One region of the Streptomyces sp. NPDC058637 genome, then DNA from elsewhere that is predicted to be linked to it. Evidence: riboswitches for the same ligand, from Rfam matches in the RefSeq annotation. Region 1 holds a riboswitch; each other region holds the start of a gene.
What was found. Region 1 has a riboswitch for cobalamin ahead of ACFWVP_RS04120 (ABC transporter substrate-binding protein). Riboswitches for the same ligand answer to the same signal wherever they lie in the genome.

Region 1 (3,200 bases):
GCCGTCATCGTCCAGTGCCGTGAACGCTGCGGTGCGCAGGCGCTGCTGGAGAACAACGGCATGGCCGAGCTCGTCACCGGCGTGGAGGGCGCCATCACCGCGGAGGGCGACAACGTCGCCCTGTACAGCAAGGCGGCCGCGGACCTCCTCTTCCCGGCCGGCCCCGACCGGTGGGACACGCCGCTCGACCGCACCCCCGGTGAGCTGACCGATCCGTACTTCCTCGGCAGGCTCCTCGCGGCCGTCGAGGAGATCTGGTTCGGCCGGGCCAGGGAGCGGGTGCTCTCGGCGACCCACGACGACAGGCTCGCACGGTGGAACGCGGGCTCCGGGCCCGCCCTGCGCGGAGTCGAGGCCCACGCATACCGGCAGGCCGCCGAAGCCTTCGCGCAGGCCCGCGCCGCGCTGCCCGGAGGGGCCGCGCGGGAGCGGCTGACGGAGCTGGAGCGGCTGTTCGCCCTCGAATGGGTGGCCCGCAACAGCGGCGACCTGCTGGCCGCGGGTCTCCTGAGCGCCGATCAGGTCGACCAGTTGCCCGACGCCACCGAGGAGCTGATCGCGGCCGTCGCCGCGCACGCCCCCGAACTGGCCGAATCCTTCGCGCTGCCCGCCGAACTGCTCGCGGACTGGCCGATCGCGGGACCCGACTACGCCGACGCGTACGACGACCCCGACGGGCCCTGGCAGGCCGGGGCGGCGCTCGCGTCGGCGGGCACGGTGTGAGCGCCGCACGAGCGGTTCACGGACGCCCCGGCACCATGGTCCCGGGCCGCCGGAGCGTGCGCGAGGCCGTGGAGATCCTCGGCTTGCGGGCCGTTCTGCCGGCGTACTGGGGCACCATCTCCCTGCTCGCCCGGCGTACGAAACCCCAGGCCGGTGGCGGCGAATCGGTTCGTCGCACACGCTGACGGCACGACGGGCGGCCGGTCCACGCGGGAGGTGCGCGGGGGTGTGCGGCGGACGCCCGCGCACCCCTTCCCGGCGCGTGCGGGCCGCCCGATCGCTGCGTGATAGCTTGCAGACGCCAGTCGCACTCCACGTGGAGTCAGGGAATCCGGTGAGAATCCGGAGCTGACGCGCAGCGGTGAGGGGGACGGGCGGGGCCACAGCCACTGGGACACCCTCGGGTGCCCCGGGAAGGCGTCCCGTCCGGACGAACCCGAGTCCGAAAACCTGCTGGCACCCCGCTTCCGTACCGGGAGCGGTATTCCGTACGGGCTTCGCGCAAGAGCCCAGAGACGCAGAGGGATTCCGTGCCGTCCATACCCAGAGCCGTACGCCGAACCGCCCTGCTCGCCGCGGGACTTGTCCTGACAGGTGCCTGCGGAGGCGGGAACACGAGCCCGTCCGGAGAGGCCGCGGAGGACGGCGGCGCCGGATATCCGGTGACGCTGCGGAACTGCGGTCGCACGGTGACGGTCGAGGCCGCACCGAGCCGCGCGGTCTCCCTGAACCAGGGATCGACCGAGATCCTGTTCTCCCTGGGCCTCGCCGACCGGCTCGTGGGCACCGCGACCTGGACCGACCCGGTGATGAAGGGTCTGGAGGAGGCCGACGCCGCGGTACCCCGCATCGCGGAGAACAACCCCTCGTCGGAGAAGGTCCTCGACAAGGAACCCGACTTCGTCAGCGCCTCGTTCGAATCGACACTCGGCAAGGGCGGTGTCGCGCCCCGCGAGCAGTTCGAGAAGCTCGGTGTGCCGACCTACCTCTCGCCGACCGACTGCACGGCCAAGGACAACACCGGCAGCAGCGACGGCTCCCGTACGAAGCCGCTCACCATGGACAGCGTCTACGGCGAAGTCCACGACCTGGCCAAGGTGTTCGGCGTACAGGAGCGGGGCGACGCGCTCGTCGCCGGTCTCCGGAAGCGGATCGGGACGGCCACCGCGGGCATCGACGCCTCCGGCACCACCCTGCTCTACTGGTTCGCCAACTCCGAGGCCCCCTACCTGGCCGGCTGCTGCGGAGCGCCCGGGATCATCACCGCGGAACTGGGCGCGAGGAACGTCTTCGACGACACCCGCGAGGAATGGCCCCAGATCAACTGGGAGACCGTCGCCGACCGGAACCCCGACGTCCTCGTCATCGGCGACCTGACGCGCAGGTCGCAGACCGCCGAGAGCGCCGAGAAGAAGATCGAGTTCCTGGAGACCAACCCCGCCACGAAGAACATGGACGCGGTCCGCAACAAGCGTTACGTCCTCCTCAGCGGTCAGGCGATGAACCCGACGATCCGCACCGTCGAGGGCGTGGAGGCGGTCGCCGCCGGGCTGCGCTCCTTCGGGCTCGCCGGGTGACGGTCACCCAGGGAGCGACCGTCACCGAACAGGACCCGGGCGGGCTTCCGGACAGGGCGCCCGTCCGCGTCCTGCGCGACGGACTGCTCTGGAGCGGCGGCGTCGCCCTGCTGCTCCTGTCCGTCGCGGTCGCCGTCACGATCGGGCCCGCCCGCATCTCCGTCCCCGACGTGGGGTCGGCGGTGGCCTCCCACCTCGGCCTCGGCGACACCCGGCTCACACCCATCCGGGACGGCATCATCTGGAACCTGCGCATGCCCCGCACCCTGCTCGCCGCGGTGTGCGGGGCGGGGCTCGCCGTGTGCGGAACGGTGATGCAGTCGCTGCTGCGCAACCCGCTCGCCGACCCGTTCGTCCTCGGCGTGTCCTCCGGGGCGTCCACCGGAGCGGTCGTCGTCGTCGTCCTCGGGGTCGGCGGCGGAGCGGTGTCGATCTCCACCGGGGCCTTCGTCGGTGCCCTGTGCTCGTTCGCCCTCGTGCTCCTGCTCAGCCACACCCTCGGCGGATCGACCGACCGGGTCGTGCTGTCCGGCGTCGCCGCCATGCAGCTGTTCTCCGCGCTCACCTCCTTCGTCGTGATGACGGCCGCCGACGCCGAACAGACCCGGGGCGTGCTGTTCTGGCTGCTGGGCTCCCTGAGCGGGGTCGGCTGGACCGATGTGTGGATGTGCTCCGCGGTGCTCGTCGTGACGCTGCTGATCTGCCTGGGACACGCCCGTACCCTCGACGCGTTCGCGTTCGGACAGGACGCGGCGGCGGCCCTGGGCATTCATGTCGCCCGCACCCGGATCGTGCTGCTCTGCACGACCGCGCTGCTCACCGCGGCGCTCGTCAGCTCGGCCGGAGCCATCGGTTTCGTCGGTCTCGTCCTGCCGCACGCCGCCCGCGCGCTGACCGGCT
Region 2 (3,200 bases), on a different contig from region 1:
GTCGCGAGCCCCACCCAGAAGCACTTCGGCGGCTCCTCGAAGGAGATCCCCGGCATCGGGGAGATCGGCTACATCGGTCTCACCGCGTTCGTGCTGAACGTCGTCGTGGTGATCGTGCTGACCTTCGTCCTCAACGCGCTGAAGGCCCCGGCGGGCATCGACGAGACGTCCCCGTCCGACTACACGGCGGACGTGGGCGATCCCGGCGTCCAGAAGAAGCTCCCGCCGGCCACGGTGGGCGCCCCGGGCGGTCACTGACCCCTCGGAGTGATGTGTTCCGTCCCGGTGGGGTCCGCCCCGCCGGGACGGAACCGTGAGCGGGGCACCCCGCCCCGGAAAGAGTGTGCGCCGGGCTCGCCGCCCGGGGCAGACTGACGGTCATGGATGTCTCGATCAGACGGGTCCGCACCGAGGAGCACGAGGCCTTGGGCGAGATGACCGCCCAGGCGTATCTCGGCGACGGACTGCTGGACCTCGGCGCCGACGACCCCTACCTGGAACAGCTGCGTGCCGTCGGGCGGCGGGCCGCGGAGGCTCTGGTGCTGGCCGCGGTGGACGCCGACGGCGAGCTGCTGGGCGGGGTCACCTACGTCGCGCCCGGCAGCCCCTGGGCGGACATCGCGGGCCGGGACGAAGCGGAGTTCCGGATGCTGGCCGTCGCCGCGAAGGCGCGTGGGCGCGGTGCGGGCGAGGCGCTCGTACGGGCCTGCGTCGACCGGGCGCGCGCCACCGAAGGGCTGTCCGGGGTCGTCCTGTCGACCCAGTCGTCCATGGAGGCCGCCCACCGGATCTACCGCCGCCTCGGCTTCGTACGGACCCCGGAGCGGGACTGGAGCCCTGTCCCGGGCTTCACCCTCCTGACGTTCCGCCTGGCCTTCTGACCCGTCGCGACACTACATATGGGGGCTGCCGCAATCGGCGGCCCCCACATGTATGCTCATGCTCGCTGTCGCCGCAGGGGAATCCGGTGCGAATCCGGAACTGTCCCGCAACGGTGTGACCGGTGTGCTTCTGCGCACCCGGAAGTCCGAGGACCTGCCGACAGCGTGTCCGGCTCGACCGAGCCGGATGCCATACGTCCGGGCCTCGCGGAGGGCCGGTGGACGCCGTGCGCCGTGCTGCCCCCACCCGGGCACCGCCCTGCCCGGCATCACCGCTCCCGCCGGCCCCGAGCCGAGCGAGGGATAGCCCCAGTGACCATCGCGCCAGCCGATCCGGTTTCAGCGGTCGATTCAGCCGAGTCCACGCCCGACGGGCCCGGGACCGCACTGCTGCGGACCCTGACCGACCTCACCGTCGATCTGCCCGACACCGACCCCGGGCGGGTCGCCGCCGCCGCGCTGCGAGGCCGCAACGCGCGCTCCGACGAGGCCGAACTGCGCTCGCTGGCCACCGAGGCCGCCGCGGGGCTGATCTCCGAGGACCCCGCCTACTCACGGCTCGCCGCCCGGCTCCTCACCCGCTCGATCGCGGACGAGGCGGCCGGCCAGGGCGCGGTGTCCTTCTCCGCCTCGGTCGCCACCGGTCACCGCGAGGGCCTGATCGCCGACCGCACGGCCGAGTTCGTCACGCTGCACGCGGCGTCCCTCGACGCGCTGGCCGAGCGGGCCCTCGCCGACCGTGCCGACGACCGCTTCGGCTACTTCGGCCTGCGGACGCTGTACAGCCGCTACCTGCTGCGCCACCCGCTCACCCGCCAGGTCATCGAGACCCCGCAGCACTTCATGCTGCGGGTCGCCGCCGGACTCGCCGAGGACACCTCCGCGCACGCCCTGGACGAAGTGGCGGCGCTGTACGGCCTGATGAGCCGTCTCGACTACCTCCCCTCCTCCCCCACGCTCTTCAACTCCGGCACCCGGCACCCGCAGATGTCCTCCTGCTATCTGCTGGACTCCCCGCTGGACGAGCTCGACTCGATCTACGACCGTTACCACCAGGTGGCGCGCCTCTCCAAGCACGCGGGCGGCATCGGCCTCTCGTACTCCCGTATCCGCGCACGCGGTTCGCTGATCCGGGGCACCAACGGGCACTCCAACGGCATCGTGCCGTTCCTGAAGACGCTCGACGCCTCGGTCGCCGCGGTCAACCAGGGTGGCCGCCGCAAGGGCGCCGCCGCCGTCTACCTGGAGACCTGGCACGCGGACATCGAGGAGTTCCTGGAGCTGCGCGACAACACCGGTGAGGACCAGCGGCGTACGCACAACCTCAACCTGGCGCACTGGATCCCGGACGAGTTCATGCGCCGCGTGGACACGGACGGCACCTGGTCGCTGTTCTCCCCGGCCGACGTGCCGGAACTGGTCGACCTGTGGGGCGACGACTTCGACATCGCCTACCGGGCGGCCGAGGCCAAGGGCCTGGCCCGCAAGACCATGCAGGCCCGTGAGCTGTACGGCCGGATGATGCGGACCCTCGCCCAGACCGGCCAGGGCTGGATGACGTTCAAGGACGCCTCCAACCGGACCGCGAACCAGACCGCCGAGCCGGGCCGCGTCGTGCACTCCTCGAACCTGTGCACCGAGATCCTGGAAGTCACCGACGACGGCGAGACGGCCGTCTGCAACCTCGGTTCCGTCAACCTCGGCGCGTTCGTCGCCGGCGGGGAGATGGACTGGGAGCGGCTGGACGCCACCGTCCGTACCGCCGTGACCTTCCTGGACCGCGTGGTCGACATCAACTTCTACCCGACCGAGCAGGCCGGCCGGTCCAACGCCCGCTGGCGCCCGGTGGGCCTGGGCGCGATGGGTCTGCAGGACGTCTTCTTCCAGCTGCGGCTGCCCTTCGACTCGCCGGAGGCCCGCGCACTGTCCACGAGGATCTCCGAGCGGATCATGCTCGCCGCGTACGAGGCCTCCTGCGACCTCGCGGAGAAGTCCGGCCCGTTGCCCGCCTGGTCCGAGACCCGCGCCGCCCGCGGCGTGCTGCACCCCGACCACTACGACACCGAGGTCAACTGGCCGGAGCGCTGGGACGCGCTGCGCGCCCGCGTCGCGAGGACGGGGATGCGCAACTCCCTGCTGCTCGCCATCGCCCCGACCGCGACGATCGCCTCGATCGCCGGTGTGTACGAGTGCATCGAGCCGCAGGTCTCCAACCTCTTCAAGCGCGAGACCCTCAGCGGTGAGTTCCTCCAGGTCAACGCGTACCTGGTGGACGAGCTCAAGGGGCTCGGCGTGTGGGACGCGCGGACCCGTGAGGCG
Region 3 (3,200 bases), on a different contig from region 1:
CCCGGTCGATGTCCCCGACGACCAGCACCGGGAAGCGCGCGGCCCGCGCGACACCCATGTTCACGATGTCCGTACGCCGCAGATTGATCTCGGCCGGACTGCCGGCCCCCTCGCAGATCACGGCGTCATACGTGCCCCGGAGCTGCTCCAGACAGTCCACGACCGTCCCGAACAGGGCTTCCTGGCGCCCCCCGTGATAGCCGCGCGCACTCATCTCACCGACCGGCCTCCCCATCAGGACCACCTGACTGGAACGGTCGCCGCCGGGCTTCAGCAGCACCGGATTCATCAGCGCGGTCGGCTCCACCCGGGCGGCCTGCGCCTGCATCGCCTGGGCGCGGCCGATCTCGGCACCCTCACGGGTGACGAAGGAGTTCAGCGACATGTTCTGGGCCTTGAACGGCGCGACCTTCACCCCCCGGCGCACCAGCCACCGGCAGATCCCCGCCGTGACGACGCTCTTGCCCGCGTCCGAGGTGGTCCCCGCGACCAGCAGTCCGCCGCCCGGTCCTGCGCTCATGCCCGACCCCTCCGTCCCACGGCCAGCCGCCCGGCCACACACACGCCGAGGGCCAGCACACTCACGCGGCGCGACAGCCGCACCGCGCGTTCGATGTCCGCGACCCGCACGTCCCGGCCCGCCTCCCCGTTGAGCACGGGCCGGTGCTCGACCCGTCCGCCGTACGCGAGGGTCCCGCCGAGCCGTACACCGAGCGCACCGGCGAACGAGGCCTCGACCGGGCCCGCGTTGGGGCTCGGATGCTTCCCGGCGTCGGCCCGCCAGGCCCGTACGGCCGCGCGCGGCTTTCCCCCGGAGGCCGCCGCGAGCACGGCCGTGAGGCGCGCGCCGGGCCAGCCGGCGAGGTCGTCGAGCCGGGCGGAGGCCCAGCCGTAGCGCAGGTGGCGCGGCGACCTGTGACCGACCATGGCGTCCAGGGTGTTGACGGCCCGGAACCCGACCAGGCCGGGCACCCCGCCCAGCGCACCCCACACCAGGGCCCCCACGACGGCGTCGGAGGTGTTCTCGGCGACGGACTCCACCACCGCGCGGGCGATCTGCCGCCCGTCGAGGGAGTACGGGTCACGGCCGCACAGGTGCGGCAGCCGCTCCCGGGCCAGCTCGATGTCACCGGCGGCGAGAGCGCCGCCGATGGCGCGGGCCTCGCGGCCCAGCGACGTACCGCCGACGACGGACCAGGTGGCGGCGGCGGTCAGGGCCACGGCCGCGGCGGGACGGTTCCGTACGGCGCGGGCGGCCAGGGCGGCGGCGCCGGCGGCGCCCCCGGCGCAGACCAGCGCGTGCAGGGCGCCCCGGCCGCGGTCGTCGCGCCACAGCCGGTTCTCGACGCCTGCCGCGGCCCGCCCGAAGGCGGCGACGGGATGGCCCCGCCGGGGATCACCGAGCAGCAGGTCGCCGATCAGACCGGCGGCGGCGCCGTACGCGAAGATGCGGTCGGCTCGCACGGCTCAGCCGGCCGTCGCGCCTCGGAGGACCTTCGTCACGGGTGGCGCAACGGGTGATGCAGGGACCGACGCACGGCAGCCAGGCATGGCAGATGTCCTCACTCAGGGTCCGCGCCCTGGTTCGACGTGACCGGCGACGAGAGTCTCCTGGCTTCCGGATCCGCGGCTTCCCCGGCCTTCCGGCCCGCGATGGCGGGCCGTGACCTCCATGAGGGGGCTGCTCCCCGGTGACAGTGGCGGGACCGCGCCGGATTCGCACCGGCTTCCTCTCCTGTCGCCGTAAACGGCTCCGGCAGTCCACCACGCCCCGCGAACGCCCGTCAACCTGCCGTTGACCTGCGAGGCTTCAGTGTGCGCAGACGCACACCGGGCCGGACACACAGGTGTGTGTCCGGCCCGGTGCGACCACCTGCGGTGGTCAGGCGACGATCAGATAGATCCCGTACGCCACGGCCGCCACGCACAGCGCGAAGGAGGCGTACGCGCCGGAGCGCGTCATCACGGAGGAGGCGCCCCCCGCCGTCGGCGCCTTGGCGAGACCGATGATGCCGAGGGTGAAGAGGCCGACCAGTGCGACGGTGACCACGAGGCTGACGCCGAAGACGGAAGCGAGAGCTGCCCAGTCGATGTTCATGCGGATCTGTCCTTACACCGTGGCCGGTCGGGCCGGGTCGGCCGGGGTTCCGGCCGTCGGGGCCGGGGCCGGGATGGTGGTCTTGAGGTCCGGGACGCCGGAGCCGACGGGCGGCGGGCTGACGGCCGCGATGGCGGTGGTGACGACACCCGCGGGCTCGGCGTCGGTCGCGTTGACGTTGGTGTGGTCGACCGGCTTGCGGCGCGACAGCGTCCAGATGGCTCCGGAGCCCGCCACGAGGAGCACCGCGACGACGCCGACGCCCCACGGGCCCTGCTTCGTGAGGAACTCCGCGCCCGCGCCGATCAGACCGGCGGCCGGCAGGGTCAGGCCCCAGGCGACGAACATCCGGGTGGCGGTGGACCAGCGGACCACGCCGCCCTTGCGTCCGAGGCCCGCGCCCATCACGGCGCCGGAGCAGGACTGGGTGGTGGAGAGCGAGAAACCGAGGTGCGAGGAGGCCAGGATGACGGTGGCCGCACTGGTCTGGGCGGCGAAGCCCTGCGGCGGCCTGAGGTCGGTGAGGCCGCTGCCCATGGTGCGGATGATGCGCCAGCCGCCGAGGTAGGTGCCCATCGCGATGGCGATACCGGCGGAGGCGATGACCCAGACCGGCGGGTTGGAGCCGGGGGCGAGGACGCCGCCGGTGACCAGGGCCAGGGTGATGATGCCCATCGTCTTCTGCGCGTCGTTGGTGCCGTGGGCGAGGGAGACGAGACCGGCCGAGGCGATCTGGCCTGCCCGGTAGCCCTTGGCGGTCGACTTCAGCTGCGCCTCGTCGGTGATCTTCCGGTTGAGGCGGTACGTCAGCTTCGTGGCCAGCAGCGCGGCCAGACCGGCGACGAGAGGGGCGGCGATCGCGGGCAGCAGGACCTTGGTGACGACGGTCCCGCCGTTGATGGAGGACCAGCCGGCCGACATCACCGCGGCGCCGATGAGCCCGCCGAAGAGTGCGTGGGACGAGCTGGAGGGCAGGCCCACCAGCCAGGTCAGGAGATTCCACAGGATGGCGCCGACGAGCGCCGCGAAGATGACCTCGGTTCTGAGGCCGTTCTCGTTGATGATCCCGCCGGAGATCGTCTTGGCGACCTCCACCGACAGG
Region 4 (3,200 bases), on a different contig from region 1:
ATCGCCCCGAAGTCCGGGGCGCGGCGCGGCTGCGCCGAGTCCGAGGAGTCCTCGCTCACCGAGAAGCGGAAGCCCTGCACGGCGCCGTCGTCGGGCCGCACCAGGGACGGGCCCTGCGTGGCGTACGTCCAGTTCTTCCCGCCGTCGCCCTCCCAGAACGACCAGTAGCGGTAGCCCGCCGCCCGCGCGCTCCCCGCGGCCGCCACGACCAGCAGGGCGCCGACGAGGAGAAGCAGTGCCGCGGTGCCCGGCGGGCGCCTCACAGCTGCTGGTTCTTCCGGCGTCCGCTGAGCAGGAACCCGATGCCCGCGCCGAAGGCGAGGCCGATGCCGACCAGCCACCAGACGCCGAGCCCGCCGTCGTCGCTGCTGGTGTCCTTCGGCTCCTGCGCGGTCGCGGTCGGCGAGGGCACGGCGGTCGCGGCGGGCGCCGGGCCCGTCGCGTTGAGCTGCTCGACGAGGTCGACGCCCCCGAAGTCACGGGCGTCGGTCCCGGTCGCGTGCGCGGCGAGTACCAGTTGCGCGGTGGCGGCGGGGCCGCCCTCCTTCGCCCAGTCCCGCGCGTTCTTCTCCAGGTAGGTGACCGCTCCGGCCGCCTTGTCCTTGTGACCCGACGCCGCCAGCGCGACGACGGCGTCGGCGGTGTTGCCGAAGTCCGGCTGCGGCTCGGTGTCCTCGGCGCCCGGCATCGGCGGCAGCTCCAGATGACCGGAGCCGGCCAGGGCGCCCGCGAGGTGGAAGGCGCCGTTCTGCGCGGACTGCTCCGGGGTCAGGTCCGTGCCCTCGGCGCAGGAGGGCGCCTTCGCCGCGTTGGAGGTGCCGGCCGCCATGCCCTTGCCCATCGCGCCGAGCACCGCCGCCGCCGTGGCGTCCGCGTTGGCCGTGAGCTTGCCGTTCTTGTCCGGCTGGTAGGCGAACGCCCCGCCGTCCTTCCCCCCGCACGGCAGGGCGAACGACCGCAGCGCCGTGTACGGCGTGCCGCCGCCCGCCTTCGTGACCGCGGCCAGCGGTACGCCCGCCCGGGCCAGTGCCCCGATCACGACGGCGGTGGAGTTGGCGTCGCTCGGGCTGCCCGGGTTGTAGCCCCAGCCGCCGTCCTCGTTCTGGACGGACTTCAGCCAGGTGACGCCCTTGTCCACGACCTCGCGGTGCACGGCCAGCTCGACCATGGCCTGGACCGCCGCCGCGGTCGCGTTGGTGTCCGCCACCGTCTTGTCGTCACAGGGCACGGAGGCGTCGCGGTACGAGGTGAAGGCCCCGTCGGCGCACTGCTGGCCGACGAGCCAGTCCACCGACTGCGTGGCGGGCGTGACGAGCTCGATCTTCTGCGCCAGGAAGGCCACCGACTGGCGCCACACGCCGTCGTACGTGGGGTCCTTCGTCCCGTACAGACCCGGCGGCAGCGCCGCCGACGGAGAGGGGGACGGGCTCGGGGCGGCGACCGCCGCGGGGGCGGCGGCGGCACAGAGCACGGCGGTGATCGCGAGCGCTGCCGCGCGGCGGCGTACGGTCATGGCGGGATGGGCCTCTCCTGCGAGGACCGGGCTCGGGCACACGGATGCACCGGGCTCCGGCCCCGTATACCTCGACGGTGCCGGCCACCGGGGTTCCGGTGGCACGAGCCGGTCACGCTCACACACGGGGCATTCCGGCTGACCGTCCCTGGGGACGGATGACGGCTGCGGGCCAGCGCCGGATTCGCACCGGCTTCCCCCCGTACGGGCATGATGACGACCCGCTCACTCTACCGGGGCGCTCCGCGCCCTCCCCGGGCGCACGGCCCACGGGACCGGCCGCGATCCCGGGGAAAGGGCTTCCCAGCAGGTCAAAGCCCGTGCGAAACTCCGGCGGGGGTCAACGGGCGGGCGCCCGTGGACAGGATCGACCGGGGCGGGAAGCACCAGTGCGTACAAGAGGAACGGCGGCCGTGGCCGCCGCGGTGAGTGCATTCATGACGGTGACCGCGGGCTGCGGTCTCGTCGGCGAGGAGGGGGCCGCGCCGAAACCGTCGCCCGTGCCCACCGTGCCGTTCACCAAGGAGACGGTGACCGGCGAGATAGCCGCCGTCGCCGGGACCGCGGGACTTCCCGCCGGTGACACCTCCACGGCCGGTCTGCCCGCGGGCGACTGGCAGGAGTGCATCGCGCCCTGGATGGGCGACGCACCGGCCGCGGGGGCGGCCGACGCCTTCGAGGCGGCCGTGCGGCAGCTGCGCCAGCAGGACTGGGAGATCGTCTCCAGCCACGCGGAGCAGGACGTCACCTTCCGCACCCTCGCCAAGCGGGGCTGGAAGGTGTACGCCCGGCACTACGCGATGGCCGGCTTCGGCACGGAGCAGATCGTGTCGCTCACCGCGGTCGAGGACGGCTGCGAACTGCCCGAGGAGATCAGGGGCGACTACGAGGACCCGGCCTGACAGCCGGAGTGGGCGATCACGAAGTGGCCCGTCGGTGACTTTCTGAGCGTGTGCGTGACGAACACGTTGTACAGGCCCATGTGCTGCCCGGAGCCGTTCGCGTGGACGTACCCGCCCGGGGTGCGGGCCCGTCCCGCCGCCACGTGCGCGACCTACCGGCCGGAAACTATGGGCCGGGGAGCGCCCCGCCCGTGTGGCGGACGGACATCCGCCGATTCCCGTTGGGTGCGGCGCCCCTCTTGCGCCCGCCGCGGGCCGCGGAGAACGGCGGGGACCGCCCGCCCGCCGCCCGCCCCGCACCATGTACGCCGCCACCATGGCCCCGCCCGAGGGTGTGTGCACCGACCCCGTGTGATGCGGGCGGTGACGTCCTTACGGTGACGCCCATGCAGACTTCCCGGACCCCGGACCACGCACCCCCCACACCGCCCGCAGACCGGTTCCTGGCCGGACGCACCGCCCTGGTCACCGGTGCGGCGAGCGGCATCGGACTGGCCTGTGCCCAGGTGCTCGCCGCCGCGGGCGCCCATGTCCACGTGGTGGACAAGGCCGCGGAGGCGGCGAAGGACCTGGCCGAGCGGATCGGCGGAACGGCCTGGGTGGCCGATCTCTCCGTGGCCGAGGCGGTGGACGCGCTGCCCGCGGACGCGGACATCGTGGTCAACAACGCCGGGCTGCAGCATGTGGCACCGGTGCACGACTTCCCGCCCGAGCGCTTCACACTGATCCACCGGGTGATGGTGGAAGCGCCGTTCCGCATCTTGCGCCGGACGCTCCCCGGCATG

Region 2: it holds a riboswitch for cobalamin, as region 1 does, so the genes downstream of both, ACFWVP_RS15060 (ribonucleoside-diphosphate reductase subunit alpha) here and ACFWVP_RS04120 (ABC transporter substrate-binding protein) in region 1, are expected to answer to the same signal.
Region 3: it holds a riboswitch for cobalamin, as region 1 does, so the genes downstream of both, ACFWVP_RS30875 (cobalamin biosynthesis protein) here and ACFWVP_RS04120 (ABC transporter substrate-binding protein) in region 1, are expected to answer to the same signal.
Region 4: it holds a riboswitch for cobalamin, as region 1 does, so the genes downstream of both, ACFWVP_RS00530 (prenyltransferase/squalene oxidase repeat-containing protein) here and ACFWVP_RS04120 (ABC transporter substrate-binding protein) in region 1, are expected to answer to the same signal.

What each region holds. Positions count from the first base shown of each region.
Region 1 covers NZ_JBHXRD010000003.1:84,785-87,984, reverse strand. Annotated here, with positions in the region: gene ACFWVP_RS04125 (acyl-CoA dehydrogenase) at 1-723, shown strand, start outside; cobalamin riboswitch at 1,009-1,196, shown strand; gene ACFWVP_RS04120 (ABC transporter substrate-binding protein) at 1,254-2,300, shown strand; gene ACFWVP_RS04115 (FecCD family ABC transporter permease) at 2,372-3,200, shown strand, end outside.
Region 2 covers NZ_JBHXRD010000012.1:170,503-173,702, reverse strand. Annotated here, with positions in the region: gene mctP (monocarboxylate uptake permease MctP) at 1-258, shown strand, start outside; gene ACFWVP_RS15065 (GNAT family N-acetyltransferase) at 381-881, shown strand; cobalamin riboswitch at 900-1,058, shown strand; gene ACFWVP_RS15060 (ribonucleoside-diphosphate reductase subunit alpha) at 1,194-3,200, shown strand, end outside.
Region 3 covers NZ_JBHXRD010000042.1:7,508-10,707, forward strand. Annotated here, with positions in the region: gene ACFWVP_RS30870 (cobyric acid synthase) at 1-520, opposite strand, end outside; gene ACFWVP_RS30875 (cobalamin biosynthesis protein) at 517-1,464, opposite strand; cobalamin riboswitch at 1,605-1,734, opposite strand; gene ACFWVP_RS30880 (hypothetical protein) at 1,883-2,098, opposite strand; gene ACFWVP_RS30885 (anion permease) at 2,111-3,200, opposite strand, start outside.
Region 4 covers NZ_JBHXRD010000001.1:115,882-119,081, reverse strand. Annotated here, with positions in the region: gene ACFWVP_RS00535 (SCO2322 family protein) at 1-263, opposite strand, end outside; gene ACFWVP_RS00530 (prenyltransferase/squalene oxidase repeat-containing protein) at 260-1,513, opposite strand; cobalamin riboswitch at 1,620-1,743, opposite strand; gene ACFWVP_RS00525 (hypothetical protein) at 1,951-2,415, shown strand; partial or broken gene ACFWVP_RS00520 (esterase) at 2,397-2,564, opposite strand; gene ACFWVP_RS00515 (3-hydroxybutyrate dehydrogenase) at 2,802-3,200, shown strand, end outside.